Regions from separate parts of the Pontibacillus sp. ABV4_188 genome, predicted to be linked through region 1. Evidence: riboswitches for the same ligand, from Rfam matches in the RefSeq annotation. Region 1 holds a riboswitch; each other region holds the start of a gene.

What was found. Region 1 has a riboswitch for thiamine pyrophosphate ahead of ACYX4O_RS05375 (ABC transporter substrate-binding protein). Riboswitches for the same ligand answer to the same signal wherever they lie in the genome.
Region 2: linked by a shared signal. The riboswitch ahead of thiW (energy coupling factor transporter S component ThiW) and the one ahead of ACYX4O_RS05375 (ABC transporter substrate-binding protein) in region 1 are both predicted to bind thiamine pyrophosphate.
Region 3: linked by a shared signal. The riboswitch ahead of thiT (energy-coupled thiamine transporter ThiT) and the one ahead of ACYX4O_RS05375 (ABC transporter substrate-binding protein) in region 1 are both predicted to bind thiamine pyrophosphate.

The regions. Positions count from the first base shown of each region.
Region 1 covers NZ_CM149975.1:1,062,756-1,073,485, reverse strand. Annotated here, with positions in the region: gene ACYX4O_RS05430 (hypothetical protein) at 1-215, opposite strand, end outside; gene ACYX4O_RS05425 (hypothetical protein) at 981-1,307, opposite strand; gene ACYX4O_RS05420 (PAS domain S-box protein) at 1,514-2,269, opposite strand; gene ACYX4O_RS05415 (hypothetical protein) at 2,408-2,716, opposite strand; gene ACYX4O_RS05410 (hypothetical protein) at 2,777-3,478, opposite strand; gene ACYX4O_RS05405 (hypothetical protein) at 3,522-3,767, opposite strand; gene ACYX4O_RS05400 (N-acetyltransferase family protein) at 4,248-4,790, opposite strand; gene ACYX4O_RS05395 (hypothetical protein) at 4,928-5,305, opposite strand; gene ACYX4O_RS05390 (DUF5412 family protein) at 5,406-5,984, opposite strand; gene ACYX4O_RS05385 (Gfo/Idh/MocA family protein) at 6,252-7,295, opposite strand; gene ACYX4O_RS05380 (Gfo/Idh/MocA family protein) at 7,309-8,289, opposite strand; TPP riboswitch at 8,582-8,690, shown strand; gene ACYX4O_RS05375 (ABC transporter substrate-binding protein) at 8,810-9,799, shown strand; gene ACYX4O_RS05370 (thiamine-binding protein) at 9,805-10,098, shown strand; gene ACYX4O_RS05365 (ABC transporter permease) at 10,095-10,730, shown strand, end outside.
Region 2 covers NZ_CM149975.1:1,420,619-1,431,348, forward strand. Annotated here, with positions in the region: gene ACYX4O_RS07160 (methyl-accepting chemotaxis protein) at 1-1,369, opposite strand, end outside; gene thiE (thiamine phosphate synthase) at 1,568-2,206, opposite strand; gene thiM (hydroxyethylthiazole kinase) at 2,203-2,991, opposite strand; gene thiD (bifunctional hydroxymethylpyrimidine kinase/phosphomethylpyrimidine kinase) at 2,991-3,806, opposite strand; gene tenA (thiaminase II) at 3,799-4,497, opposite strand; TPP riboswitch at 4,671-4,777, opposite strand; TPP riboswitch at 5,173-5,282, shown strand; gene thiW (energy coupling factor transporter S component ThiW) at 5,368-5,856, shown strand; gene ilvA (threonine ammonia-lyase) at 6,370-7,356, opposite strand; gene leuD (3-isopropylmalate dehydratase small subunit) at 7,400-7,990, opposite strand; gene leuC (3-isopropylmalate dehydratase large subunit) at 8,138-9,556, opposite strand; gene leuB (3-isopropylmalate dehydrogenase) at 9,625-10,730, opposite strand, start outside.
Region 3 covers NZ_CM149975.1:1,529,320-1,540,049, forward strand. Annotated here, with positions in the region: gene ACYX4O_RS07745 (MFS transporter) at 1-382, opposite strand, end outside; gene ACYX4O_RS07750 (hypothetical protein) at 1,050-1,235, opposite strand; TPP riboswitch at 1,576-1,676, shown strand; gene thiT (energy-coupled thiamine transporter ThiT) at 1,765-2,355, shown strand; gene ACYX4O_RS07760 (methanogen output domain 1-containing protein) at 2,641-3,297, shown strand; gene ACYX4O_RS07765 (TetR/AcrR family transcriptional regulator) at 3,314-3,901, opposite strand; gene ACYX4O_RS07770 (NADPH:quinone oxidoreductase family protein) at 4,043-5,029, shown strand; gene ACYX4O_RS07775 (ATP-binding protein) at 5,268-8,219, shown strand; gene ACYX4O_RS07780 (LytR/AlgR family response regulator transcription factor) at 8,379-9,119, shown strand; gene ACYX4O_RS07785 (hypothetical protein) at 9,798-10,730, shown strand, end outside.

The sequences.
Region 1 (10,730 bases):
ACTCCTAAACCACCCATATATTCGTAAAACACAAATGTCTCGCTTCCAACTTCTTCGATTGTTAATATAGATTCTTTTTCTGCTCCTTCTTTTTCTAGCCCTGATTCAATGGCTACTTCTTTAGAAGGGTGCCACTCTTTTACTAATGGTTGGTTACATCCGACAATCAACAACATTAAACAAATACTAATGTTAAAATAAAGAGGTTTCCGCAAACACATACACTCCTTTCACTTCAAAGTGAAAATGGAATTTCCCTTTTACTAATCGTTTATGATTGAATATCTTTTTACCCATTAGCACCATATAACTTATTTAGTTTCTTCAATACCAGAAAGACCAGATAATTTAATGAGCAAATGTAATAAGCAACATACTGACTGCAGATAAAACCATTCCAATTCCAATGACTATGTATATGAGAAATTCAAAAGTTGAAAGTTTCCTTTGTTTTTTAGTTTTTGCCAAATATGAATAATAAATAAATGGACTAATAATGAGTATGGTATAAGAAATTGCACGTAATGCTTCAGCAACTACTACCAAGGAAATCAGCTCCCTTATTTTAGTTTCGCACTACTCCCAAAATAAGCCCCATTTCATGAAGGCTAAAGGTGTCCTCTTAACCACTATTTAAATTATATAGATGCAATCACAATCAAGGTTAGATCAGTAGGCACACTACAGTTTATGCCTATTCTTCAAAAGCTTGATTTCTTCTTTTAAGACGCTCTTCTTCACTTCTATACTTCTTACTTTTCTCCTAGTAATGAATGACAAGAACACAACCGTCACATAAAAAAGTTGTGAGGTTTCTTGTTGAATGACACCCATGGTTTAAAATCACCCTTCTCTCATGTAGTGAAGATAATGCCCATCATCTTCCCTTACAGGAAAATAAGGGGTTATAGGTACTGTTGTGCATCCCTTGAGGTATGATCTTCTATATGATCGGCAGTTCTCCTTTTTGTTATCTGGATTCAGGCTTTATTAAACATCGTTCTTAGCACTTCATCTATTACGAAATATCCAACAGCCACTGGTATAGCTAAATAAAGGGTGATTTGAAAGTAACCATTTTTAACAAAAATAGCAGGTAAAAGGATAGCTATACCTATATGTAGAATTAGTCGCAAAGAAAGGCTATTGAGATTTACCTTGTTTTCAAGATAACCAATAGCAAGCGATAATAGTGTACCGCATGTAATAGCGGTCGTTAAAATCACGAAATACGTACTAACATAGTCAAGTGTGGCCCCGTTAGAAATAAAACTGTATATGGGAACTGAGAGACCTAAGGTAATCAAAGCTGTTAATAGTTTTCTTTTTACCATCGCCTTCTCCTCTTTCCTTAGTTTTAAGATTTTTAAAAAACCGCTAGCGCATCAAGACTTTACTCTGCCGCAAAAAATAAAACGTCAGAGATGCACACGATCTCTGACGTTTTAATGAACCATGATTAAAATGGCCACATTTGAAACAAAGAACCCCCACCGGGCTTTCTCAGCTCCATTTATCCATAGATTCCGAGGTAAGATATTGCATCTTTTACTGTAGCCATGGTAGGAATCTCAACTAAATTAACATTTAACCTCGTTGCTTCGATCGCTAACTCTGGTCTTAAGCCTGTAAGAATCGACTGCACACCAAGCAAGGATAAGACACTATTTATTTTAAATAGATAATCAATGACCATATCATCGATAGCATATACGCCCGAGAAATCAATAATTAAGTGAGTAAGGCTTTGAGCCTGTACTTTCTCTGGTACATGATCCAAAATAATTCGTGCTTTCTCTTGATCAATATTACCTACTAGCGGGAGAACAGCGATCTCGTTCATAATTGGCACAATAGTCGCAGACAGTTCATTTATTTCATTACTCATTTCTTTTTGCTTTTTTTCGTTTTCTTTACGGCTCGTGATATCCTTAAGATAGGATTGGACAGCTTGTTTGTCACCGAGCATAACGGGATGACAATACAACTCAACCATAACTGTCGTTCCGTCCATTCTATAAACGGTTTCTTCGATTACCTCAGCCGGAGCGTGGTAAGCAGATTGAATCCTCCGTTGAATGGCATCTTTTGAGGACTCTTGGAAAATGTCTAATGGGCTTAATCCAATGGCTTCTTCTTTATTGGTTCTAAAGAAGTCTTCAGCAGCTTTGTTTATATAACGAATTTTATGATCTGTATGAATAATCAATGGGTCAAGAGAGTATTCAATTACCTGACGATAATCTACTTTCGAAATGCTATCATTCATTTTCTTCCCCCCTCTACTTATAAGATACACTTCATTTATCCTTTGGACAAGAAACAAACAGCTTGTCAAAGCATTGCTTTCTATGGTTTCTATCCCGTAGTAAAAAAACAATCGTTCCTCATTGAACAATTGTACTCGTTACTTTAAGAAGAATTTCATATAAATCTTTTTAATTATTTTGATTACTATGATCAGAGAAATAAATGTTAGTATTACTGAATACCAATATTTATCCCAAGAATAATCTCTAAAACAACAATTCCCACTATATGTATAAGGTAGAGGCGGGTCTATTGTTGGATGGTTTAATGTTACAAACGGGATCGGAAAGCCAACTTCATAAGGAAAAGTAGATTGTAATTCAATCCGATCTTCAACCCTGATCCCAACCACCACACTTGAGATGAGCACGAAAATGATCGAAGATAGAAACACTCCGATATACATTTTAAAGGCCTTCAAAGTATCCCCCCTTGTTAAAAAATGCCCGATTGTCGGAAAGTGTAACTATAAACTTACTTCTCTTTCACGTTTAATATGGACCTGGGGCTTATAGATAGAAGAAAAGCCTTCCACCCACACCTCGTTCGTTTTAACCTGAAACCCCCAAGAACCAAATTCATTAAATTCGGGATAAGTGAGTAAGAACTCTATGTTATTAGCATTATATCTGTCCTCTAATGTACGTTCCAATTGAAGTTTAGATATCGATAAAAACCCACAATATAAAAGGATAACTAGAGCACCAACAAGAATAATAGATTTACCCTTTTTATAAAGAAGTCCCATCGTAACACTAGTAAACAGGATGATTGTTATTACTAAATCAACACTCGCAATTATATGAAAATCAAATTCACTTTCAATAAAAGGAAAAAGGAAAGCAACGCCATTGCCAAGAAAATCGATGAAAATGTGACCGAACAATACAGTTATTGAAAAAATAACCCACGTCTTCGCAAATGGAAAATCTTTCATAATTACACGAAAAACTATTGTGAATAACAATCCAAATAGTGGTACGAGAAAAACTGAATGCCCATATAAATCACCAAAGAACTTTGTTACATCTGGTGATACAGCACATCCACCTCCAAATAAAAATACTATACTACGCTTTCTCTTCGATACGAAATCCTCATTAAACAAAATATAGGAAAGACTTACACCCACTAAAAAGTGAAGGACGGTATGTATTAAAGCACTCATGTGTTCCTCCTAGCTATTTTCTTTTTTCTCTGAATTGAACTACTTACTTCCTAAGAAGAGAACCCTTATTAACTGTTACGCTAACAAAAACGAATAAAAATAGTAATGCAACGTATGGGGAAAAGTAACCTTGAAACAAAGCTTGAACCCTTTCCGCAGTAGTCATACCTCCATTTTCAGGTGTCACACTATCTAATAAAATTATTGTCATAAAGCTATAAAAGACCGACATTAGGAAGCCTAAACTTGATATCACTTTAATAATTACTTTTATCTTACTTTTGTTCAAATTTAATCCTCCTGGAAACCTTTCATTAAATCGATGCTTCTTTAATATTTAAAAGAACCCAATACCTTCATATTTCCTACCAAAAAACACCATTGAATGAGTTTTAATATTGCTGTATAGTAAACCTTTATAAAATAAGTTAATGAGGTGAGTACTTGATTTCAAAGTTCTCCATAGGTGATACCATCATTAAGAGATGTTCAAATTGCCTGCATGATAAGCAAACCGTTCTAAAAGTAGATCCGAATGAATTTAGTGATAAAACAGCCACCAGACTATGGGTGCAATGCACTAAATGCGGCACAAATGACAATACACTAATGCTTGAGAAATAATGACCGACATTATAAGGGCTTCATGATTAGTTACTCCATAAGAGTATGCAACCGACTGTTGCTTACTCTTTTTATTTCGCATCGTGTGTATGATCTTCAACTAAAGCCCCCGTTTCTATAAGGCTAGACCTTATCATGCTTATAATTAATTTAATCTCCCCATCAATAACGTATTGTAGTAATTACCATCGGATAATAACTTATCTTTTTGTAACAAACCTTCAACCTTAAATCCATAATTTTTATAAAGATTTATTGCCTTATCGTTTGTTTCCAAGACATTCAAAGTAATTTTCTTTATGTTATTTGCATCTGCCCAACTAATACATTCTTTTAAGAAGTTCGTTCCTATCCCATATCCCCAATAAGCCATGAGTACACCTACACCAAACTCTACCTTATGAGAACTTCTCTTTAATGTATTTCCTTCGCACCTAGAAAAACCAACAAGGGTTCCATTTACTTCAGCTACCAAGAAAAGATTGTTTAAACTTTCTGAGTCAGTTTTAATAATATCCTTGAACCCATCTCCGGTTATGTACGCTTCCCCTTTAACTCTATCCAAATTTTCCGTTTCACCATCTATCTGTAACCTTAATTCAGATAAAGCTTGCGCGTCTTCGGATTGTGCAGATCTCACTATGTAATGGAGATTACGAACTTCATATTCTTTTGAGTTTACTATCATATTATCCCCCCTCTTAAGTCATCACATCGCCCCTCGTAACTTTCTAGATTATAAAAGACAACTATTTTTGTTAAAGAATCGCACCCGCTACTTCAAGAAGAGCTTAGCTCATATTAGTTAAAAACCTTGCATTTTTGTTATTGAAAATTCCACTTTTCAAATGCTTCTTCTATTATTTCAGCATCAGGCATAAAAGGAATAGTGTGATACGACCAATCTAAAAATCCAGTTTTGCTTGCTTGAGTCAGAAAGGCTTTTTCAAATTCATTATTTACATAAGTCTTAGTTAAAAACATATGATTCCCTGTATAACTAACTAAAACCTCAACATCCTCTTTGCCGACAGTGCTTTGTTCACTTTCTTCCCTGTCTTCATTGATATCATTTATATAAATACCAGCATCATTAAGGATGGGTGTTTGGGTTCTTAAATATATTGAATCCCATTTAGAAATAAGTAAGAAAATACCTATAATCGCCAAGAACAACAATAAAAATTTTTTCTTTCGTTTCAAACATAACCCCTCCTTTACTCTTATTTGAATTTTACTGCTCTGTTACTAAAAAGAAGCGACTGTTCTTGTCCAACTACCGCCCCCGATAGTGCGATAGCCATTAGTTTTGGTAGCAAGTCTCATATTCATCTTTCATTATCAAACTTCTGCAAACCAAACCAGTTTCATCATATATCTCTTTCCCAATTTCTAATTCCATACTTCTATTTGAATTTGGATATTCAGGCTCATTATTTAAAATGAACAATGTATCCTTATCTACCCATTTCATAGAAAAATTACTTTTAGCGTCGCTATAATAAACAGTATGAACTTTGTTATTTTCCTTATTGTTTGTGATCTCAACCCAAACGTTAACGCCACCTGCTGCACCGCCATATGGTTCATAATAAGCATTAGCAGTATATTCATCTGTGGGTGATGTTACAGGTCCAGGTCCCTTTTGGGAGTTTTCTCTATCAATTTCACTAAAGGTAAAAAAGTATGTTTCAGACACATAAATTGAAGAAACCAAAATAACCCCACACAATGTTGTGATCAATAATTTTTTAGGAAAAGATGTCTTTTTTACGAAAGAAATTATGATCCTTATACATAAAATTAACAATAATATAGCGGTAACAAAAAATGTTAAGAAACCAAATAAAATCAAAATCTTCATTCCTCCGTTCTCAGCCAATGACAGTTATCTCGAACATAGTTCACAAACTCCAATCATTTTAACATAAAATAACAACGATCTAATTAGGCAATTTGCTTCCTAAATCACATTTTCTTAAAGAAATTTAAGGCCCAAGCTCTGTTAATTCCTTATGCTATTCCGGGTATAGTGATTGTGTAGGATTGTTGAAGCCCCATTCATTTCTATTAAAGAAAAAGACCAAATCTAACCGATTTGGTCTTTTTCGTAGGTTACTCTATTCCATGTAAAAAGCCATATGGCCTTTTACATCTCCACCGCTTGTCCAGTTGAAGCTGATTTGTATAAAGCCTCAATAATTCTTTGAACAAGGGTTCCTTGATTGGCGTGTAGGTTCATTTTTTTACCAGTGAGAATGGATTCCACAAAGTGATGCACCATTTCTTTATGCGCATTGCCTTTATCCACATAGGGAGCAGTAAAATCAAGAAGCGTTCCGTGCTTCTCCTGATACATATTCAGCGGAAACACATCAGCTCCCCCGTGGTCTCCCATTACTTTAAGGACTCTGTCATCCTTCTCGGCAATGTTTGCAGCAAACGAGGATTCGAATAAAAGAGAGGCGCCGTTTTGGAACGTGATCATGCCACGAGCCATGTCTTCAACTGAAAAATTCTCGTGATCCCACTCGCCCAGGAGCCCAACCCCTGGCCGCTTCCCAATTTTATCGTATGTAACGCCTAGGACCGTCTTCGGCTCAGGGTAGCCCATTAAATAAAGGGCCGCATCAAGCATATGGATGCCATTGTCGATTAAAGTGCCGCCTCCTTGAAGCTCTTTATTCGTGAAAACACCCCAACCTGGAATGCCACGCCTTCTGTTCCATTTGGCTTCAGCTGCGTAAATCTCTCCCATTTCGCCTTCATCTATGAATCGCTTCACCGTCTCTACTTCAGGACGAAAACGAAAGTGGAACCCGTACATAAGATGCTTGCCTGTTTGATTCGCCACTTTTTCCATTCGTTCTGCATCATGCACTGAAATGGCAGGTGGCTTTTCACATAAAACGTGGCACCCCGATTGCATCGAGTCGATTGCTTGCTCGGCATGGAACGCATTCGGTGTGCAGATACTAACGGCGTCTAGCTCCATTTCACGAAGCATATCACGGTAGTCTTCGTATGCATGGGGAATCGAGAATTCTTGCGCGCAGTCTAGAGCCTTATCTTTATTATGGTTCGCCACCGCTACGACTTCTACCCCATCGCCGTAGTTTAGGTAATTTGGGATATGGGCACTTCTGGCAATGCCACCTGCGCCAATAATCCCAACTTTAAGTTTCCCGTTCATGTGAATCCGCCCCTTATCTCTTGTAGTAACCTTGAACCATTTTATCCATCACTCGGTTCGTGCGCAGTGCCGAACGCCCCGTGCTAGGCGACTGTCCTTTTCCTATGAGTTCATCTACAATCGTTTGAATCAGCTGCTGCTGAATCGGACTTGGGCGATCGATATGGAATTCCTCTGTACCAAATTGGTTCATCAATTTCACAGGTGCTTCATCAAATGTTGAGAATACGATTTCCCCTTTTGTCCCAACGATTCGGTTCTGATCCTCGTTCTTATAGGAGGCAAAATTCCAAACGCCTGTCCCCATAACCCCACTTTCAAATTGGAAGCTACCACTTACACTGTCTTCAGCAGGATAGGTGTCTGACTGATTGGCTGCATACCCCTTCACGTCTTCAATGGGTCCTAGCAAATAATCAAAGAGGTCGAGCGTATGAGAGGCCACATCATAAAATAAACCTCCACCACTCACTTCAGGGCGCACTCTCCAAGGCCATTCTCCGTTTTCGTCTTTTTCTAAAAGCCTTTGCGTCTGCTCCATCGTTACAAAACGAACATCGCCAATCGCGCCCTCATCGAGCAGCTCTTTTACTTTGAGAAAACGAGGCAATCGACGGCGGTAATACGCAACATATAAAGGCACACCGTGCTCCTCACAAACGTCAATCATGGCCTGGCACTCTTCCGTATTTAGGGCCATTGGCTTCTCAACGTATACAGGTTTCCCCGCTTTCGCTACCATTTCTGTATACTCCTTATGAGAGCCTGGTGGTGTCGCGATGTACACTGCATCTACCTCTGAATCATTGACAAGGTCCTCCGCTTTGTCATACCACTTTGGCACATTGTGACGCTCCGCGTAATCTTTCGCCAGCTCTCCATTTCGTCTCATTACAGCCACGAGTGAACTATTGGCAGCTAATTGAAATCCCGGCCCACTCTTTACCTCAGTGACATCCCCGCAGCCAATAATGCCCCAGCGAATGATTTTCATATGTATACTCCTCCGATCACGTTTCTTGTTATGTCGTTTATACAAAAAAGAAGCAGCCCTTATTAGTTTGCTGCTTCTTTAATACAGTGTTATTTTAACATACCGACTTTAGGATAAGGATAGCTATCTAGATCGATTATCTCTCTTACCTTTTTACTGTTATATGAAGTGAAAAGATTACAGGAGGGATAAGCGGGACAATGTACCTGTCCCCTTGTCCCACTTGCAATTCTGAAACAACTGTGGCAAAGTCATAATTAGGAAGAGCGTTAATCATAATTTAATAGAAACACGTAACATGTAGGGGAACCAGTGCGACTGGTTGAGACGTCTTGTAGACAGACGGACCCTTAGAACCTGATCTGGTTGAGACCAGCGTAGGAAACATATCTAAACGTTTTTTAATGATATGCACCCTAGGTATGGCACCTGGTGCTTTTTTTATTGAAAAATTTTCTACGATTCTCAAAAAATCCCTTACCGTTTCTTAACGCTCTACTTACAAAAGGGAGGAATCATCTTGAAGAAGCTTATGATTTGGACTTGCCTTATCGTTCTCTTAACTGCTTGCTCGAGCACGAGCGGGGAAAATGGCGATGACGGCGAGTCCCTAAAAGACGTGACGCTTGTCCTTGATTGGACACCAAACACGAACCACACCGGGCTATACGTAGCGAAAGAAAAAGGCTATTTCAAAGAGCAAGGGCTAAACGTGGAAATCATTATGCCAGGTGAAGCCGGGGCTGATCAACTCGTCGCCTCAGAAAAAGCTGACTTTGGCATTAGTGCTCAGGAAGCACTTACGAAGGCGCGCGTGCAGGAAATCCCTGTCGTGTCGATCGCAGCAATTATCCAGCACAATACATCAGGGTTTGCATCCCCTCAAGACAAAAACATAGACTCACCAAAAGATTTCGAAGGAAAAACATACGGCGGCTGGGGGGCGCCTGTTGAGAAAGAAGTCATCTCGTCTCTTATGAAACAAGAAAACGCTGATGCGGAGAAGGTTGAGATTGTGAATATGGGTAACACCGACTTCTTCACAGCCGTTGAGCGAGACGTTGATTTCGCTTGGATCTACTACGGTTGGACAGGCGTTGAAGCTGAACTTCGTGGCAAAGACTTAAATATGATCTACTTAACTGACTACTCGGAGAAACTAGATTACTATACGCCTGTTCTCACAACGAACCAGAAGCATATTGATGAAGACCCTGAGCTCGTTAAAGATTTCACGAAAGCTGTGTCACAAGGCTACCAATATGCGATCGATGAACCAAAGAAATCAGCTGATATTTTAATAGACGCCGTACCAGACCTTGACCCTAAACTCGTCAAAGCCAGTCAGGAGTGGCTGTCCCCGAAATACCAGGACGACGCGGAGCAGTGGGGCATTCAGGAAAAAGCCACTTGGCAAAACTATGCCGATTGGATGTATGAGAACGGTTTGCTCGATCAAGAGCTTAAAGCAAGTGAAGCATTTACAAACGAATTCTTACCAGAGGAGTGATCAGAATGGCCAATTCATTAGTCAGTATTCAAATTATCCCGAAGACCCCAAACGGAGAACCAACGATTCCGATGGTGGACGAAGCGATTTCGATTATTGAAGAGTCAGGAGTGAAATACGAGGTCCATCCCCTTGAAACGACGATGGAAGGAGAACTATCTGAGCTTTTTCATGTGATTGAAAAGATGAATAAGCGCATGGTGGAACTGGGATGTCTAAATGTGATTTCCCAAGTGAAAGTGCTCTATCAACCTAGCGGCGCTTCAATGGAGTCTCTAACGGAGAAGTATTCACAATGAAACAAGTAGTCTTAAGAGGATGGCGGCCCACGTTGGTCATCATCCTTCTCTTTATTTTATGGGAAAGTGCTAGTCGATTGTTCGAAATCCCTGAGTGGCTCATTCCCTCCCCTTCTCAAGTGTGGGAAGAAGGAATAGCGGGATGGTCGGTGTATAACCACCATTTATACTCTACCATTCTCTTAACTGTTACCGGATTCCTCATCGGGTCCTCGGTCGGAATTATTGTTGCGATCTTGCTTCACGTCATTCCCATCTTTCGCAACATGTTCTACCCGCTTATTATTTTCTCGCAAAATATCCCGATTATCGTGCTTGCCCCATTACTCGTGATTTGGTTCGGGTTCGGAATGTTGCCAAAGCTAATCATCATTACTCTCGTCTGCTTCTTCCCAATCGCTGTTTCAACGATGGATGGTTTAAGGCAAACAAGTACCGAATTGCTTCACTATATGAAAATGGCAGGCGCTTCGAAGAAACAGACGTTCTGGAAGCTAGAATGGCCGCACGCGCTTCCTTCTTTATTCTCTGGGTTAAAAATTTCCGCTACATACAGTGTGATGGGAGCTGTTATTTCTGAGTGGTTAGGTGCAAAGGAAGGAATTGGCGTGTACATGACGCTCGCTTCTTCT
Region 2 (10,730 bases), 360 kb from region 1:
ATCCTTCTTCAAGAGACTGCACAACAGTGGATGATTCCGACTGAATCGTTTCAACTATACCTGTAATTTCGACGACAGAACGGGAGACTTGTTCAGCTAACTTTCTTACTTCATCAGCTACTACTGCGAAGCCTTTGCCATGTTCTCCAGCACGTGCCGCTTCAATCGCTGCGTTTAATGACAAGAGGTTGGTTTGGTCTGCAATGTCTCGGATGACCTTGATTAGTTTTGATATTTCTTTCGACTGAGCGTCTAGTCCTTTTACGCTATCAACTGATGTTTTCACGATTCTATCAATTCGCTTCATTTGGTCAACAGATTGATTCATCAATTCAGTGCCTTCTTTCGTCATCGTTAATACTCCCTTTGATGTGGTAGAAATTGCTTCACCACTCTTATGTGCCTGTTGAATATCTTGGAGAAGGTCTTCCATCATGAGCGCGAGGCGAGAGGAGCTAGTGGCTTGTGTTTCAGCTCCAGATGATAATTCTTCCATAGTCACTGCGATTTGTTCACTACCTTCCTTTACTTCATAAGAGGATTGTGTGAATTCTTCACTTTGTTTCGTAACAGTAGAGGAGACACTTGCGATGTTTGAGATCATGTCCTTTAAGTCGTTTTTCATTCCATTAATTGCGGAGGTGAGCGAACCGATCTCGTCTTTTGATTGGTAATTGATGTCTTCAGAATTTAACCGACCTTCGGCTACTTCGTTGGCTAATCTAGTGACCTTTCCTAATGGCTTAATGCGACGATAGAGGGTCCAATATGTAGAAGCGCTTAAAAGAACCATTAAACCTACTGAGCCAATCGTTAAGTATAAAAAGATTTCCATTTGACGTTTCGCGCGTAAAGCTTTCCTTTCTCCAAGTGCTAAAAGCTCATTCTGAAACGTTGTTAAATTCTCATCAATACTAGCTTTCTTACTTTGATAATTCTGGTCAAATACTTTCATTTGAGCCATCTCCATATTATTCTTCTCAACGAACGTAATGGCTTTCTCTTCAACTTTAGCTAATTCGTTTGATTTTGTTACAGCCTCTTCTACATGGGCCATGATATCTTGAGGAACATTGTATGTAGCTAATTCGTTTAAGGCGCTTTCTCTCCGCTTTGTTTCCTGTAATTCAGTGTTATAATTTTCGAGATTTTCAGGCGCACCGTATTGGGAATAAATGCGTACCTGAGACGTTAAGTAATCTGATGCTTCTTGGACTTGGCGTCCGAGGTTTTGAAACTTCATTTGTTGTTCGACTGCTTCCGTTCGGTTGCTGTTACTTATGAAAAGCAATGATAGACTAATGAGGGCAACAGCGCCCAGCAACGTAACGGTCAGGCCGATAACTTTTACTAACTTAGATATTTTCAAGTGACCCATCCTTTCAACTGTTTTTACTACACACAACTTATAAGACACCTTATATTTCCTAATGTATAGGTAATAAATCCTACTCTCTTATTTATCGGTTATTATGTAATGAATTTAACTAAAATAGATGAAAAAGTTTGAAAATTAAATCAAATTTTAAACTAGATATAAAAGCCAGGGAAAATTCCCTGGCTTTTGCTACAATGATGCATGATACAGTTGTCTGGCTGCTTGTGTGCCATTTCGGTGACTGGTGATAGCGGATATGAAAGAGCCGCCGTCTGCTCCTGCTTGTAACACTTCTTTTAGATTGTGCGTGGTAATCCCTCCGATGGCGACGATCGGGAAGTTTGGGGCTGCTTCTCTAATCTTAGTTAAGCCCGCTAATCCTATAGGTGTTTTTGCGTCTCGTTTTGTTGAGGTTTGATAGATTGGACCCACTCCAATGTAATCGATAGAATCAAAGGGTGCGCGTCTGGCTTCTTTTACTGAAGTGGTAGAAAGGCCTATAATCATCCCCTTACATCGATACACAACTTCTTGAATATCTAAGTCATCTTGCCCAACATGAATTCCATCAGCATTTAATTTTAGGGCAAGGTTTACGTCATCGTTAACGATAAACGGGATCTGGTGCTCCTGGCAGATGTGTTGCAGATCTTTGGCCAATTGGATTTTCTGATTACCTTTAAGTGAATCAGCCCCTTTTTCCCGAAACTGAAAGCAAGTGATCCCACCATGAATGGCTTCACGTAAAATGTCTCTTGGGTCTCTTTGACAATCTTGACTTCCCATAATGAAGTAAAGTTTTAATAGAGATTTCATTTCACCTTTCATCTTGCTTCTACTTTCTGACGCTTCAAAACATCTTCAGGTCTGATGTTGTAAAGGGCATCGAGGAAGTGAGGGTGAAGAGTTCCTGGGCCCTGCACATGGGCATTTTCAGCGGCCATTTCACTTGCAATCGTATAGACAGATATTGCCTCTGTGGCTTTCTCAACATTTGATCCTTCAAGAGAAAGAAAAGCCGTAAGAATAGAACTAAATAAGCAGCCTGTCCCTGTAATACTCCCTAAAAGTGGGATACCATTTTGGCAAACTACGGTTTCTTTCTTAGTGGTGATCACATCTGTTTCCCCGGTAAGAACGATTAAGCAGCTGAGGGAGGCGGCTGCTTGTTGGGCAAGCTTCACAACGTTCCCATCTCCTGTTGAGTCTACACCTCTTGATTGCCACTGATCCTCACCAATTAAGGCTGCGATTTCACTAGCATTTCCCCGGATTGCAGTAATCTCTAGTTCATCTAGAAGTCTGTGACACGTTTCGAGACGAAACGAGGTAGCACCAGCTGCAACAGGGTCTAAGACAACAGGGATTCCTTTTTCGTTGGCAGCCTTTCCTGCCAGGAGCATGGCTTCTATATCAGTAGAGGAAAGGGTCCCGATATTTAACAGAACACCACTTGTCATACTGGCCATATCTGAAACTTCGTCTAGAGATTTAGACATGACAGGCGCTGCTCCAATAGCATATAATCCATTTGCGGTAAAATTCATCACAACCTCGTTTGTAAGGTTATGAATAAGTGGCGTCGTTTCTCTTAAGGTTCGTAAGTAAGACATTACACATATTCTCCTTCCTGTTGGTTCTTTTTATAAGCCCAGTGGTTCGTAGGGCCTTGTCCATGTCCGATCTCAAGTGTGTGTTCAATTGCAAGAGAGATGAACTTCTTAGCAACCTTCACGGCTTCTTTTACACTTTTTCCTTTTGCAAGTTCAGCTGTAATCGCAGCTGCATAGGTGCACCCTGTCCCGTGCGTGTGCAATGTATCAAAGCGAGGAGAGGAAAAAGTCTCAAACGTTTCTCCATCGTAAAAAAGGTCTGCCGCTTCTCCATCAAGATGGCCCCCTTTAATCACAACAAAAGAAGAACCAAATTCGTGTACGATGCTTCTAGCAGCTTTGTATCGATCTTCTTCTGACTCCAAACGTTTTCCCGTTAACGCCTCGGCTTCAGGGATATTGGGCGTGACAATCGTTGCAAGAGGGAGTAGCTCATCACGCATCGTTTGGAGTGCTTTTCGATCGACAAGGGCATCGCCGCTTTGGGCAATCATGACTGGATCTACACAAAGAGGCAAGCTAAGGGGGCGGAGGTGGTCCGCTATGGCCTTGATCATTTCCGCATTTGCGATCATACCCGTTTTGACAGCGTGAACGGGCATGTCGCTTGTAACGGATTCAAGCTGTTCTTTTATAAAACTAGCTTCTAGATGGCGAACTCCCGTGACGCCGAGCGTGTTTTGCGCGACAACAGAAGTGATGGCAGACATACCGTATACGTCTAATTCTTGAAAGGTTTTTAGGTCTGCCTGAATACCCGCGCCTCCACTTGGGTCCGTACCAGCAATAGTTAAAGCCCCTTTCACATTACGCATGACGGGTCACCTCCTTGATGGCTGATGTGGGCCATGTTTCTTGTCGGTACGCCATTTCCCAGAATGCCCACTCTAACTGACAGCTTTTTATAAAGGCGTCTTTCATGGCTTTCTTTTCCCGAGGAGAAGCGGTTTCTGCCCATGTGTCTAATTTTGCTCGTAGTTGGTTAGTAGTGGATCTGATTTCATCATTCACATAAAAGGTAATCCACTCATAGAAAGGGTGGTCAGGCGTTGGTTGCACGTGCTCCATTAAATACTCCCCAATTTCAAGATACGTCCATGGACATGGGAGGAGTACAGCCAATATTTGTCCTAGCGTTCCTTCGTGAGCATGGGTCTTCATATGTTTAATATAGTGATCAGCCGTAGGAGGAAGGGGGTATCCTTGCAAATCCTCATACGGAGTATTGATATACGTACATAGATTGTGGTGAGGGTGAATTTCGCTGTGTAGGACAAATTCGATGTTTTCTTTGAAAAAGGTGATATCATCCTTATCGCTGCATTTGGAAATCGCAATTCCATACACATTCATGAACGCATGAAGGTATTCGGCATCTGCTTTTACATAATGAGCTACAGCTTCTTTTGGAAGGTCACCTTCTCCAAGTCCTTTCACGAAAGGATGGTTGAAAATCGCTTGAAAAATTGGTTTTGCATCGTGACGAAGTTGTTCAGTAAATGACATAGTAGTTGCCTCCTGGTTTTGATTTATAGGAAGTGAACCAGGCAGTGAGGAGGGAGGGGGTTGGGGATGGATATAAAAAAACCGCTCCTAGAACTGGAGCGGTTTCGGGATTATAAAGTAATAGATTGAGAGGTCATATGAGAATATACGCCCTCTAATCATTGGTAAAATAAATCCAACCGACTCCACTTCCCTTCGCTGGTACTAACCAGATCAGGTTCAAAGGGACCAAGGATTTCTCCTTATCTCAGCCATCAAATGGGCGCCCCTAGTGGACTTCCTATATTGTACCGATACCTTAACATAGGTTTCCTGGATTTGTCTACGATTAAAAGTGCAGGCGTGGTGCCTAGGACCGTACGGATAAGTCAGCTTTTTGGAAAAGGCGATTAGCCTTTGGAAAAAAGATGACTTATCGCGCTAGGTCCTCCACGCCGGAACTGGATAGGCTCCTCTTGCTACAGGAGTCTCGCAGTTTCACGGACCACCTTTGCGGAAAGGGGGAGAACGGAAACTTGCGATAATGTGGGGGGAGAACCGTAGCAAAACATCGCATTAATCCTAATATTTAGATAGCTGGAATTAGTTGTTAACACTTAAATAAAATAAATTCATAAAAGATTTGCAAAGTTGGAAGGTTGTGTTAGTCTAATAAACAAAGTTTACAAGATTTAAGGATACTACTAGGGGAGCCTGAATGGGCTGAGAGGGGAGCAATGGAGCTTCCTGACTCTTACGAACCTGATCTGGGTCATACCAGCGGAGGGAAGTAGTCAGGCGATACGTCTGTATACTCTACCATTCGAAGTCAGGTCTATTATAGGACCTGGCTTTTTTGTTTCCCCTTATTTAGAAAGGGAGAGGAATGTAATGAACAAAACAAGAATGATCACGACAATGGCGATCTTTGTAGCGATTGGGACGTTAGGGGCGCAAGTGTTATGGTTTCCAGCTGGGATCGCTAAAGCCTATCCTGTACAGCATGTGGTCAATGTTATGGCAGCAGTGACTTTAGGACCGCTACCTGCTGTAGCCATTGCGTTTATGATTGGCATCTTACGTGTTCTTCTAGGGTTAGGGACGCTTTTAGCATTTCCAGGAGGGATGATCGGTGCTTTGTTGGCAGGGGTTCTTTATAAGTTTTCCAAGAGAAAAGGATTGGCTGTTGTGGGGGAAGTGTTGGGAACAGGTGTAATCGGTGCGTTGTTTGCAGTCCCTTATGCGCAATTATTTATGGGTACTTCCGTAGGGGCTCTGGCGTTTTTACCGCCTTTTTTCGTAAGTAGTGTGTCAGGAGCTTTTCTTGGGTGGTTTGTGCTGTCGAGAGTTGGGGAGAGGTTGAGTGTTCGTAGGGTTTGAGGTGTAATGTGTGATGTGAATCGGTTTTTAAGTAAAGCTATGTTGATCTATGACCTTTTATAGTCGATGAGGAGCCAAAAGGTAAGAGAAAGGCTTGGTCAGTGACGTTTTTATTGCCAAAAACCGTAAAAAGGTCATAAAACAACACTATCTACGACCTTTTGAAAGCTAGATACTTCAAAAAGGTGAGAGATAACCTGACTCAGTGACGTTTTATGGTGGGGAGTTTAAGAAAAGGGAAGAGATCAGTACGCGGTGCGCCTAAACCAAAAGAAAAAGCCCAGACCATATTGGACTGGGCTTCTCGTTCACTTGTTTGCATCTAGCTGTTAACCAGGCGCTTCCACTTTTGTTCATCTAGCTGCAGCGCCCAACAACTAGTAGACTTCCCTCACCTCCGGTCGATCAGTCAACATCGATTCGCTTGTCGCTCATCGTGTTTCCTTGATCTCGCAGTGGCTCAAGTCCAGTCTATACGTTGTTAACCGGGCGCTTCCACTTTTGTTATAGCTTTCAAGAAGCTACAAATGAAGGGCTTTTTTGAACGGCTGAGACAGAGGTAGGTTCTTCCTGCTGGCTCAAGTTTTGAATCATGGGTAATCGCGCAAGGTCCATGTTGCCTCCGCTTACGATGATTCCCGTATGATTCGATTGGATGTTGGAACCGTGTTCGAGAACAGCTGCAAGTGCTGAGGCTCCGGCTCCTTCGACAAGTGACTTGTTTCGCTCAAGCATCGTAACGATAGCTTTTGCGATGTGTGTTTCTGACACGGTTACGATCTCATCGACATACTGCTTGATGAGTGGGAACGTGTTTTGACCAGGTTTCTTCACGGCGATTCCATCTGCAATGGTGGAAACACTCTTTAAGGTGGAAGGTCCTTGTTTGTAATACTGATTGTACATGGCACTCGCTCCTGCAGACTGCACGCCGATAATTTTGATAGACGGCTTAACAGATTTTGCTGCAACGGCGACACCACTAATCAGTCCGCCTCCTCCGATTGGAACGACTAGCGTATCAAGGGATGGATTTTGTTCGAGCATTTCAAGAGCAATCGTACCTTGACCGGCCATCACGTCATAGTCATCGAATGGATGAATAAAAACGCTGCCATTTCGGCGCTGATCAGCACATGCTGCTTCAAATGATTCTTGGAAGGATTCGCCGGTCAGCACGATTTCAGCTCCGTAGCTCTCTGTTGCCTTGACTTTAGCCTCTGGCGTATGCTCAGGCATAAAGATTTTCGCCTTGAATCCTCTTTTGGAAGCGGCCAAGGCGACACCTTGTGCGTGATTTCCTGCAGATGCAGCGATGACTCCTCTTTTAGCTTCTTCTTTGGTAAGTTGAGAAACTTTAAAGCTGGCCCCCCGAACTTTAAACGCACCTGTTTTTTGCAAGTTTTCCATTTTGAAATAAACTTGTTTTCCTGTTAGTTCGTTGATTGATGTTGAAGTTGTTAGTGGGGTGCGGTGGACCACGTCTTTAAGATGCTCCATCGCCTCCGTGATTTTGGTTCCGGTTAAGCAATTCCCAATGTCTTCACACTCCTACTTTTTTAGATTCGTATTGCTTGATCTTATTTTCATGGGTGAGGGTGACGGATATGTCATCCCACCCATTGATCAACATTTCTTTTTGGTAATCATTGACTTCAAACGACGTCTTGAATCCTTCATTGTCGTATATAACCTGATTTTCAAGGTGAGCGGTCAAGTGATACGTTTCGTTTTCTGCTTTTTGAATGAGCTGGCTAATCTCTTCTTCTGGTAGCGTGACAGCAAGAATGCCGTTCTTTATGCAGTTATTAAAAAAGATATCAGCAAAACTTGGGGCGAGAATGACTTTGAAGCCATAATCTTCAAGCGCCCAAGGAGCATGCTCACGAGAAGAGCCGCAACCAAAGTTCTCGCCTGCAACAAGAATGGAAGTCCCGTCGTATTTCGGTTGATTTAATGAGAAACCTTCTTTCTGAGATCCATCATGGTGAAAGCGCCAGTTGTAGAAGAGAAACTGGCCGAACCCTTGGCGTTCAATGCGTTTTAAAAATTGCTTCGGTATAATCTGATCAGTATCTACATTGGAGCGGTTTAACGGATAAACCAAACCCTCATGCTTCCGAATCGGTTCCATTGTCTAATCCCTCCTAGTAAAAGGGGAGAGGGCGCTCTCCTACATTAGAGCAGGAAAGCGCGCCAGTCCCCCTTTATTGCTTTAGCGTGATGAATGGTGCCAGACACGCTGTGTTGCTTTAGTGCAGTAAATGGTGCCAGACACGCTTTAGTGTTGTAAAGCTTCAGTGAATTGGCGGACGTCTGTGAAGTGGCCTGTGATGGCTGCGGCTGCGGCCATTTCTGGGCTCACTAGGTGAGTCCGTGCGTCTGTTCCTTGTCGACCTTCGAAGTTACGGTTCGATGTGGAAGCACAGCGTTCACCTGGTGGGATGACGTCATCGTTCATAGCAAGACACATGCTACAGCCCGCATCCCGCCATTCGAAGCCCGCCTGTTTGAACACGACATCTAATCCTTCTGCTTCAGCTTGTTGTTTTACGGATTGAGAACCAGGAACGACAATAGCTGTTACAGAGGAGTGAACGGTTTTACCGCGAACAACTTCGGCAGCTTTTTGTAAGTCACTTATCCGTGAATTGGTACAAGAGCCAATGAAGACGTGCTCAATTGCAATGTCTGAAATGGGCTGATTAGGCTGTAGATCCATATAAGCCAACGCATGTTCAATCTCTGCTTGTTTATTGGCTGAAGTAGCTTCAGCAGGGTCTGGAACCGAGGCTGAGACAGGCAGGCACATGCCTGGGTTTGTTCCCCATGTAACTTGTGGTTCGATTTCAGAAGCATCGATCTCAAGTGTATGGTCATATACAGCACCTTCGTCAGAAGCTAGAGCCAGCCATTCGTCTCTAGCCTTGTCAAATGCTTGACCTTCTGGAACGTGGCGTTTACCGCGAAGGTACTCGACTGTTGTTTCATCAGGGCTAATTAAACCTGCACGAGCACCGGCTTCAATCGACATGTTGCATACTGTCATACGCTGTTCCATCGAAAGGGAGCGAACCGCATCGCCTGTATATTCAATTACATAACCTGTTCCGAAGCGGACGCCATATTTGCCGATAACAGCAAGGATTAAATCTTTCGCTGTAACACCTGTGCCAAGTTCTCCGTTTACTTTCACATTCAAAGTTTTAGGAGGGGCTTGCCACAAGGTTTGAGTCGCTAATACATGTTCAACTTCACTCGTTCCAATACCAAATGCTAAAGCGCCAAATGCACCATGAGTGGAAGTATGACTATCTCCACAAACGATTGTTTTGCCTGGCTGAGTAAGACCAAGCTCAGGACCGATGACGTGAACAATTCCCTGGTCAGGGTGATCAATATCAGCTAAAGGGATGCCGAATTCATCGCAATTTTGCTTTAACGTCTCCATTTGTTTCTTAGAGACGGGATCTTTAATGATATGACGTTCACGCGTCGGTACGTTGTGATCCATCGTGGCGTATGTGCGTTCTGGACGGCGAACGGAACGATCGTTCATCCGTAAGCCTTCAAACGCCTGTGGTGATGTGACTTCGTGTATTAAATGCAGATCGATATAAAGTAGGTCTGGCTTTCCTTTTTCTTGATGGACAACATGTTGATCCCAAATCTTTTCAACGATTGTTTTGGGCTGGGTCATGGTCTCACTCCTTTATGAAAAAATAGGGGAGGGGACGTAAGTTTTTCCTTTACCTTACGTCCATCTCACTAGACGTAACAAGTCATAATACTGTGAGTTGCATCTTGTGCAGTCACTCGCTCTAGGACGAGGCGAGTCATTTCTTTAGTACCGACTCTTTTGCCGCCTTTAATGTCTAAATCGCCTGTGCAGTAGCCATCCTCTAATACTTGTTGAACAGCTTCTTCAATCACGGCTGCTTCTTTTTCTAGTCCAAATGAGTGACGAAGCATAAGCGCGGTTGAGAGGATCGTCGCAAGTGGGTTTGCAACTCCTTGACCTGCGATGTCTGGTGCTGAACCGTGAACCGGTTCGTATAAGCCCATACCGTCTTCTCTTAGGCTAGCAGAAGGAAGCATACCTAGTGATCCCGTTAAGACAGAAGCCTCATCACTCAAAATATCGCCGAACATGTTCTCGGTCACGATGACATCGAACTGTTTCGGGTTCGTAATTAGCTTCATCGCAGCTGCATCGACTAGCAGGTGTTCCACTTCGACATCTGGATAATCTGCTTTCTTCTCTTCAACGACTTCGCGCCAGACTTTGCTAGATTCTAAGACGTTTGCTTTATCAACACTTGTTAGGTGTTTGCGTCTCAAACGAGCGCTTTGGAACGCATTGTCTACAATTCGCTCAATCTCGTCGCGCTGATAGGAAAGGGTATCGACAACTTCTTTGCCATTGTTACGTCGCTCACTCGGGGTGCCAAAGTAAAGGCCACCTGTTAGCTCACGAACGATGAGGAGGTCGCTACCAGCAACAACATCGTGCTTTAAAGGGGAAGCGTGAAGAAGTTGATCAAACCCTTTAATTGGACGAAGGTTCGCGAAAAGACCAAGCTGTTTTCGGATTCCAAGCAATCCCTTTTCCGGACGAAGGTGAGAAGGATTCTGATCCCATTTAGGTCCACCAACAGCTCCTAGCAGAACAGCATCGGATTGCTTACAAGCTCGGACTGTATCTTCTGGGAGGGGCGAGCCATGTTGATCAATGGCCACACCACCAATATCGTGTGTATGATACGTAAACGTGTGGTGGAACCGTTCAGTGACGGCTTCTAGAACCTGTTTAGCTGATTCAATGACTTCCTGACCAATGCCATCACCAGGTAACAAAACGATTTGCTTTTCCA
Region 3 (10,730 bases), 470 kb from region 1:
TGTCTGCAGCAATTGCACCAGCTGCTGTAGTGGCTATCGCGAACCAGATACCGTGGAAGAATCGTAAAGCTAATAATAAGTAAAAACTAGTTGCTGCTACATAAACGAAGGTAGTCAACATAAATAGTAAAAGACTTATGAGAAGCATTTTTTTCTTTCCGAAGTCTTCTAGTAGTTTTCCAGAAAAAGGCCTCACAAGTATCGCTGATAGTAAAAACAATGTAACAATTAAACCTGCTTGTGCTTCTGTTCCTTGTAAATCATCTGTTACAAAGATTGGTAATGTGGTTAACAAGGCATAAAAGGTTAGGAATAAGAAGAAATTGCTTAAGGAAATAAAAAGGAAGCTTTTCGTCCATATCGGTGATTTTGTTTGTGTCATAATAAGTCCTCCTGTGGTGTTTTGTTACATGATGGAATCTCGATTATAAACACCAAGGAACATCATAGGCTTATCAAGGATCTTTGTAAAGGCATATGCTTCCTAAAGAGTTCCGTATAAGAAAGACTCGAAATTGAGAGAATGCTTCCGTTTGCTCAGATTGCGGGTAAGGCGGTTCGGGAAATCGCTCGCTTTCCGCGGCGAGCTGGGAAGCCTCCTCGTTCGCTACGCTCTCTGTGGGGTCTCCCCAAGGCTCCTAGTGCCGCAGGAGTCTCGCAATTCCCCGAACCACCTTTGCCATATATAGTAGAACGGAAGCATGCTACATAAGAGGGGGATATTGGATCACCGCCATACTCGAGCTGAGGGGACGTTATACTTAATCTGGTAAGGGGTGTCTGGGGAACGAGGAGACTCCTGCGGGAGAAAGAGGTCGACGAGATCCCGCAGGGTGGTTTTCCCGAGGAAGCTCGACAGCTCGCCCGCGGAAAGCGAGTCGTTCCCCAGACACCCCAAGCTCTCAACAAAATAACGACCCTATTTACACTAACATGTCTATGCTTCATATCTTCAACAATCTGCCCTATACTTGAAAATATAACAATATTAAACCTTAAAGCCAAAAAAATTCCCCGGAAGGATCCGGGGAACGAAGGGGAAAGTTCATTTATTGTGCTACTGCAAAAGTAGTAGTAGCTGCGTTCATTGCTTCTTGTACGTTAATGAACCCATTACCGTAGTAGAAAGCATCGCCTAGAAGCGTTGTCGCGCTATTTAATAAGCTACGCACATCTTGAGACGAGACTAACCAGCTAAAATGAGTGCTGTAGTACTTAATTATATTGTAATACAAGGGTCTGTAAACTTCTTTGGGACATTGATGTGGGGTAGATGGAGCAAAAGGAAGGAAATAAAAGTGTATTCTCGAAAATTAGGTAAAAAGAAACAGCGATATGAGCTAATAAAGGAGATTTTTCGCAAGTAGAAGAGATAGAGAAGGATAGAATGGATGTTTGGATGAGGGTTTTGAGAAAACTTTATAAGTAAAGTATGAAACCCCACTTGTTAGTATACCACATAAATATGAAATAAATATGAAAATATTGGATGAAAATAGAAGAATCTTTATATTGATGACTTGAGTCCACTAATTTCTTCACCTATAATAGGAGTAACGAAAAAAGCATAAGAAAGAAGACCACAAGGGGAGCCTGAAGGCTGAGATTGAACGCTTTGTTCTGACCCTTTGAACCTGTTAGTTAGTACTAGCGTAGGGATGTGGCTTTAGTGATGGCGCAATGCAAATGGACTTTTATCTTAAAGCTCTCCCTTGCATTGCTTTTTTTGTATGTACATATTTATCTTTAAGGAGGAGAGTAAAGATGAAACGTAATTCAATCCTGTTTTTGGTGGAGATTGCCATGTTTGCTGCATTAGGTGCTGTTCTAAGTTTACCATTTTTAACGATTCCATTATGGGTGCAAGGTGGATCTATCGCTTTTGCTATGGTGCCGATTTTCTTTATGGCTTACCGTTGGGGGTTAAAAGGAGGTTTAACTACAGGTCTGTTAGTGGGTATATTTAACTCATTAATTAACCCGTTCATCGTTCATCCTGTGCAGTATGTAATGGACTATCCACTTGCATATACAGTGGTCGGAGTAGCCGGGATCTTCGCAAAACCAGCTCTAAAAGCTGTCCGTGAAGGGCATGCAAAATCATTTACGTTTTATATTATTTTAGGGACGCTAGTTGGTAGTAGCCTTCGGTTCATGAGTCACTTTATAGGCGGGATTGTATTTTTCTCTTCATTTGCACCTGAGGGCACACCTGTTTGGATATATTCGTTAACGTATAACATCGGGTATATGCTCCCATCTTTCATTATTAGCGCTGTAATATTGAATATTATCTTATACAAACAGCCAAAGTTACTCCATTTTGGAGGATCCGAATCTATTAAATCCGCCTAACTCTATAACAATATTTATTAGTTGCGTGTCGCAGGGAAATTTACTCTGCGGCACGTTTTTGTTTGAATATAGAGTTTGAGAGCAGCTTGATTGAGGAAGTACTAGCCTTAAAAGGCCTTTATTTACGAGTTAAATATATAGAAGGTCTAAGAGAGATTCATCCCTTTGGAAATAGGTGGAATTATATATAAAAAAGCTTTTTAAATAATTAATAGAATAAGGTTGATAATTCCATAAATAGGGTAAAGGTGTATGTGGAATATATCTTAAAGGGGGAAATAACAAATGAGTCAAAATCAAACATTAACGGCGCAAACATTTCTCTCTAAACTTCTTACTCAGTATGCAACACTACATGAAAAAGCAATAGGTGATCGTGCCGAAGAATATATTAAACAACTAGGGATTCGAGCAGGAGAATGGATGGAGGGACAATATGTAGATGCTAAATCTACACGGTCTGTTGATCAATATGTCAATGTAATCCTTGCCATTAAGAATGATATTGGAGGTCACTTTGAGATAGAAGAAGTGACACCTGAACGAATTGTTGTTAAAGGAAATCAATGTCCATTTGGAGATATGGTGAAAGATGCGCCTCATTTGTGTCAGATGACTTCTAGTGTAATAGGGGGGATTGCTTCTAGGCACTTTGGGTACTCAAAAGTCAAACTTGATAAACGAATTGCTGTTGGTGACGACCATTGTCGCGTTGTGGTTCATTTGAATGAGAACGAAGAGCAGGGTGGGGAAGAATACTCGAATTTGCCCGTCACTCCTGAGAATGGAGATCCGTTCCAGTGGGAAGAAGATACCATTAAGATGTTGGGTGAAGAGTTACGTAAGAGCGACGAGATGATCGCTAGCCTCGTTTCAGAAATAGAAGACCTTCGTTCCCAGATTCATATGCAAGATAATAAGAACAGAAGAGACTTCCGCTAAGGAAGTCTCTTTTTTTTTAATCTTTAAGCATATTTGTAATGGATTCGTAACATAAGTCTTTATACATCTTATGCAGACTATGGTCCCCGCTCATCACCCATTGAATAATGCAGCCATCAATTAGGCTTCGAATCGCTTTAGGTCCTTTTTCAGTGTCTACATTTAAAAACTTTCCTTCACTTTTCCCTTTAGAAATAATAGATTGTCCAATAGAAAAACAATTGTTGTAAAAACGTTGATTGATTTCTTGAAAACGGGGGATTTTAGGAACGTAAGAAAGGAAGTCCAGATATACTTTGTAAAATCGATCATTCTCCCTCGGCCCAACGAATACAGCGTTCACATAGGCGGCTAACATTTCATCTGCAGTATGAGCGTGTTGCACTGCATTTGCTTCTTTTTGATAAATCTTGTTGGTTAGCCATTCTAATAGATGAGCGAAGACATCTTCTTTATTTTTGAAGTAATAATTGGTCACGCCTTTACTGACGCTTGCATAATTCGAGATGTCTTGAAGTGTAACCGAGCTATACCCTTTATCTGCTATTGCTTCAAAAGTTGCCTGAAGCAGTTGTTCTTTTCGTTGTTGCTCTCTTTTTTTCATGTCAGCCTCCGAATTATCTATAGTACCATCATTGTATAAAAATTATACCGTTGGGACAAATTAATTGACATATTTATTTTGACCAGTCAGAATAAAAAGTGAATCGAAAATAAAGACTAACCTATAAAGAGGAGGAATTAGATTATGACATTCCGCGCTTTATTAGCTACAAAAGAACAAGATCAAGTTACAACGAACGTAGTAGAACGACAAGAATCAGAGCTTCCAGAAGGTGATGTGACCATACAGGTAGCCTATTCAAGTGTAAACTATAAAGATGGACTAGCAACAAATCCTAAAGCCAAAGTCGTGCAAGATTATCCAATCATTCCTGGAATTGACCTTGCTGGTACAGTTACATCCTCAAATGATGATCGTTATCAAGAAGGGGATGAGGTTATTGTAACAAGTTATGGACTTGGTGTTTCACATGATGGTGGGTTTAGTGAATACGCACGTGTTCCGGCTGAGTGGGTTGTTCCATTACCGGAGGGATTATCCCTTCGCGAAGCTATGACATTCGGTACAGCCGGTTTCACTGCAGCTTTATCTGTTCACCGTTTAGAACAGAATGGCTTAACACCGGAAGATGGACCTGTACTTGTTAGTGGAGCAACAGGTGGCGTAGGTAGTATGGCTGTTGCCATGCTTTCTAAGAAAGGGTATCACGTTGTTGCCTCTACAGGTAAAGAGTCTGAACATGACTATTTACGTTCAATCGGCGCTACAGAGATTATCTCCCGTGAAGAGGTAACACCTGAGAAAGTACGCCCTCTCCAATCACAAAAATGGGCAGCCGCTGTTGATCCTGTTGGAGGTAAACCATTAGCAAGTGTCTTAGCTTCTATTCAATATGGTGGTTCTGTTGCAGTAAGTGGATTAACCGCAGGTGTAGAGGTGCCGACAACGGTAATGCCATTCATACTTCGAGGTGTTGATCTATTAGGAATTGACTCTGTCTATTGCCCAATGGATATGCGTAAACAAGTATGGGATCGACTTGCTACTGACTTAAAGCCAGATCAGATGAACGAAATAGAGAATGAAATTACGTTAGACGAACTTCCACAAACGCTCACTGACATCTTACAAAGCAAAGTGAAAGGTCGCACAATTGTAAAAATGTAATAATTTTTGAGAAGCCCTTCTATAATGGAAGGGCTTTTTTTGTGACATTAAATAGTATAATGTAGTGGGAAGTACTGTTTTTTGCTTAAAAAGTCAACAATTGTCCCCGAAAATATAAAAAGTAAGGGTGAATGGTAGAAAGAAAGCTCGTCTGTTAGGGGAAAAGACCTTACAATAGGAAAAGACTGTATATTAGCATAGTCATAAATGACATAAAGGTAATAAGGAGTTTACGGTGATGAAGTTTAAGCAACACTCAACTTATCCTCTGACAAGATGGGTCTGGCAAAATTTTTTGAAAGTCGCTTTGATCCCTTTGCTAGTTGTAGAACTGGCGTTTGTCAGTATTTACTTTGTAGCAAGCGAATGGTCAAAGAATGAAATGATAGACCTAATAAAAAATGAAGCAGAAGAAGACATGAGAGAGTCTGCTTCAAGAGAGGCAGAAGTCATCTCAAATCAAGTTCGCTCCATTTCAAATGCAACGAAGTTATTTCAAGAAGAAATAAAAGAATCATTCCAACAACCCACTTCAATAGACGATTCGATTCAAAATGATATAAATAGACTCGAAGAAACAGAAGAAGGGGTACTATATACAGATGAAGATCGCCCTGATGGTGGTGCTGCGATTTTTTATAGTACCAGTGGGGGACAGGATCGTGAAAAGGTAGCTCAGTTACTGAAGAGCCAAGAGTTAATGGAGAATATTTATAACTCACAGCCATTAGCCTCCTCCATTTATTTTAATACCTCTGATTCACTTAATATCATTTATCCATTTGTAGATGGAATGGAACTTGAATTTGAGTCTGATCTGGATATTACAAAATTTAATTTTTATTATAGAGCTGACGCAGACCATAATCAGAATCGAGAACCATTGTGGACACCTGCTTATTGGGATCCTGCTGGGAATGGTTGGACCTTCTCTTCTATTGCACCTGTGTACAACGAGGACCAACTTGAGGGAGTAGTAGGGATGGATATAACAATCGGTACAATTGGAGATAAAATCGAGGACCTCGATCTTCCTTGGCAAGGGGTGGGCATGCTTGTACAAGATGATGCTGAGATCTTAGCCTTATCTGAGGATGCTGAAAGATTGTTAGGGGTAGAAGCGCTTGAAGATCAGGGACATGGTGATTCAAGTACTGGAGATATTTATAAGCCAAGTACATACAATATGTTAGTACATTCTCAAGCAAAGTCGCTTGCAAGAGTATTAGTCGGTCAGGAAAATGGATTGAAGACTTTAGAGTGGGAAGGTGAGAAGAAGTTTGCAGCTTGGTCGACCGTCGAAGGAACAGGTTGGCGCTTTTTAATTATTGTAGATGAGTCTGCTGTTTTTGAAGATGTTTACACAATGAATGGGAAGTTAGTGAAAATTGGTGCCCTTATGATTTTAGGCTTGATATTATTCTATATCTTTTTCTTCATCGTTTTATACCGGAACTCACGGAAGGTAAGTCAAACGATCTCTAAGCCGCTCGTAGAAATGAACCAAATGGTGAAGGAAATAGGAGAAGGGAACTATTTCCAAAGGAGACGAGCCTTTGATATTGACGAGTTAGATGAAACGTCTAAAAGTATAATTGAAATGGGCCAAAACCTAGGACTTTCTAATAAAGCACTGAAAGAAGCTCAAGAAGAGATTCGTTCTAAAGAAGGTGATCTTCGAGCACTTGTTATGTCTATTGATGATGTGATTATGCAGTTGGATCGACAAGGTACCTATCTCAATATATGGACGAATGACGAGGGAAAGCTTTCTAAGCCTAAAAGCGAACTTCTGCAAACTACAATCGATCAAGTTTTCTCTGAAGATGAGGCTGATCTGTTTATGGAAACAATCGACTACGTAAACAAAACGGGAAAAGCAGAGAATATTGAATATGTTATAAAGACGTTGACGGGAACAAGGTGGTTCCAAGGAAGGATTGCCCCGATAATTGAATCGTCTGGAGAATTTCAACATTTCGTTTTAACAGCTCGAGATATTACCCCATTAAAGGAAATGGAGAAATCTCTTCGGGATGCAAAAGAAGAGGCCGAGCGTGCAAGTCAAGCTAAATCGGATTTTCTCTCGAGTATGAGTCATGAATTGAGAACGCCGATGAATGCAATTTTAGGATTTGCTCAGCTTCTGCAGTATGACAGTGACCACAAGCTAAGCCCGACTCAAGACGAGAGTGTTGAGGAAATAATAAAAGCAGGCAACCACTTATTAACCATTATCAATGATATCTTAGATTTAGCTCGAGTGGAGTCAGGGAAGATGTCGATCTCCATTGAGCCTGTTGAGGTTTCTCCTGTAATTGATGAAGTTGTTAGTATTACACAACCACTTGCTAAAAAGCGAAATATTAAACTGATCGTTGATGAATGTGCTTGTCACAGTCAATTTGTGTTTGCAGATCGAACGAGGCTGAAACAAGTTCTTCTAAATTTAATGTCTAACGCTGTAAAGTATAATCGTGAAGGTGGAGAAATTTCGTTTATTTGCCATGTTCAAAATGATAAAGTTTCTTTCTCTGTTACAGATACAGGTATAGGAATTGTGGAAGAGGAAATGGACAGTATTTTTGAGCCATTCACCCGTGTTCCAAGTAATGATATTGTAGAAGGAACTGGAATCGGATTAACATTATCGAAGCAGCTAGTGTCCTTAATGGATGGTTCAATCTCTTTAACAAGTGAATCAGGTAAAGGGAGTACTTTCTGGATTGAACTTCCCCTTGTAGATCAACCGAATAGCTTATCAGCACAATGGTATGATCAACGGAATAGCGCTCCTATACAGTTTGCTGAAAAGAAAAAGGTCTTGTATATAGAAGACAATCCCGCCAACTTAAATCTAGTTAGGCGTATATTAGAGACATATGAGCAAATTGAGTTGATTTCATCGACCACAGGGGAGATGGGAATTGACCTTGCTCAAGCCCATGAGCCTAACCTTATTTTAATTGATCTTAACTTACCAGGTATAGATGGTTTTACGGTTCTCTCCCGTCTAAAGGACATGGATGAAACGCGTGATCTTCCTGTAATAGCCATTAGTGCAAATGCTATGCCTAGAGATATTGAGAAGGGTATAGCAGCTGGGTTTGACGATTATTTAACAAAACCAATTCAAGTAGGGAAATTTATGAAGATGGTTGAAGCTCACTTATTTAAACAATCTGATTAAAGGAAAAGCAGCGTGGGAGCCTTCCCTAGCTGCTTTTTTTCTTTGGATTTTATATTGTAATAGAATTCTCTTTTTAAATTTCGTATTTTCCTAAACAAATTGGTAGCTTTATCGTATACTAATTATTAGGAAACTAGTCTTATTAGGATGATGTAAATAATGAAGTATCGAGTATTAATAGCCGATGATCAAGATGCCTCGCGTAAGTTGCTAAGGCAAATGGTGGAAAAGGTTGCTGGTGATACATTTGAAATCATTGATGAAGCAACAGATGGGGAACAGCTTGTTGAAAAAGTGATTCTCTCTGAACCTGACCTTGTGCTTTGTGATATTGAAATGCCAAAACAAAAAGGTAATGAAGCAATCCGAGCCTGTAAAGAAATAAATGCAGATCTTCAGTTTATTTTTACTACAGCATATGACACATTTGCAGTGGAGGCTTTTAACTTAAATGCAGTTGATTATGTTATGAAGCCTATTCAAATTAATCGTTTGCTCTTATCTCTAGAAAGGGCCAAGAAAATACTGAACCAACTTAATACTGAAAACCAAGAAACGAAGTTAAAAGAATACCAACGAATTCCTGTCCGTTTTAATCGCTCACTTTACTATGTACAAGTAGATGACATACTATTTATAGAGAAAAGCGACCGAAAAGCAGTTATACATACGTCTTATGAACAATATTCCTCACCTGAAACATTAGAGTATTTTATGGAATATTTGGATGATAAATTCGTTCAGTCTCACCGGTCCTTCATCATTAATTTAGAACGGATCTCAAGGATTCAAACCTCTGGGAAAAGTTATTTAGTTTTCTTTCATGGATATGAAGAGCCTGCTCAAATATCGAAGCAGAACATACAACGCATTCAGCATATGATGAATGACTTCTTGTAATGGGGTATAAGCTCGTCTTAATCAGACGGGCTTTTTGGTTGTTCCATATAAGCCTCCTTAAATGTAAGGATCGAAGTTGGGAGAATGCAACGCTCTCTTTATACTGGAGTTTTTGAGGTGTATAGGACATATGTCGATTTTTTATCAAATATTGCTTTAAATGGTCTTTTTTTTTGTTTGAAATGCTCTTCCTTATGTCTTAAAGGGGGCAGTAATTGGTCTAAAGTACCATTTTTATTTTGAATTAAAAGGAATTAACTGTTACATTATATACAAGATCAATGAAGGGTAATTAGATAGTTACTTATTTAATGATTTTCATTACCTGATTTGATGTGAGTATAGGGTTCTTTTCGAAAACCACCATCAACGATTCGAAAGGACCGATCGGGGAAACATACTCCATTAAATAGTTGATCTTACCCACATAGGCCGTTTAGGTGGGCCCTCACTTTTGGTAAGTGAGCTCACCTTTCCAAGGAAAAAGAGATAACTAGAGAAAACACGTTTGGATTGGCTAAAAAGAGACGACGATATATAGAGATAAAGAGGGAAAAGGCTGTGCATATGCACAGCCTTTTTCTAATGCATATATAGGATTAAACACCACTCTGGGCATTCGTGCATAGTGTAATAGCACACACAGAATGTGTAGAAGAAAAGGGTGGTGATCCTAAAGTGGAATTAACCGTTACGCATTGGATGTACGGGATCATAACGATCGTTATTATTGCCACAATGATGTTTAGAAAAGGGGTTGTGTTACCAACATTACTAGGTACATTTTTAATTGCTTGGGTATACAAGGGAAGTGTAATAGGTGGATTTACTTCTGTCTTTAATGCAAACCTTGTAGCAGCTAAAGAGCTCTTTAATATCTTTTTAATTATTACGTTTATGGTTGCTTTACTCCAGGCTTTAAGTGATTTAGGGGCAGATCGAAGGATGATTATCCCCATTCAAAAAGTTATGACAAACGGGCATATCGCTTACTTTGTTTTAGCGGCCGTTACGTATGTTATATCTTTATTTTTCTGGCCAACACCAGCAGTTCCTTTAATTTGTGCTCTACTCGTACCAGCTGCCGTTTGGGCTGGATTACCTGCTATGTTGGCTGCGATGGCCGTTGCTCTTGCGGGTCAGGGGATGGCCTTGTCATCTGATTACATTATGCAAGTAGCGCCTGGGCTTTCCGCGGCATCTGCTGGAATAGAGACAAGTGAAGTGGTGGATAAGGCGTTTATTTTATCTATTATTACAGGGGTTATTGCGCTTTTGCTTGCTTATTTATTCTATCGTACTAGTATCAGGTCTTCTCAAGATGTGCAGAACGAAGTAGAACTTCGGTCGTTACAAGGGGTAGGTGCAGGGGATGAATCGACAAGGGTAGCAAAAAGTCAGGGAATAGGGATGTGGAGCAAACTATTTGCTGTGCTCGTTCCTCTATCCATGCTTGGTGTTATGGTCTTTATGATTACGACTAAATTGGGGTCAGGACGAATGGGGGGTCTAGAAGGAGGGGACGGAGCTGCCTTTATTGGAGGAGTAGCTGTTATTTTGCTGCTATTGGCAACGGTTGCCTTCGGTCGCCAGAATTCTCTAGATTATATT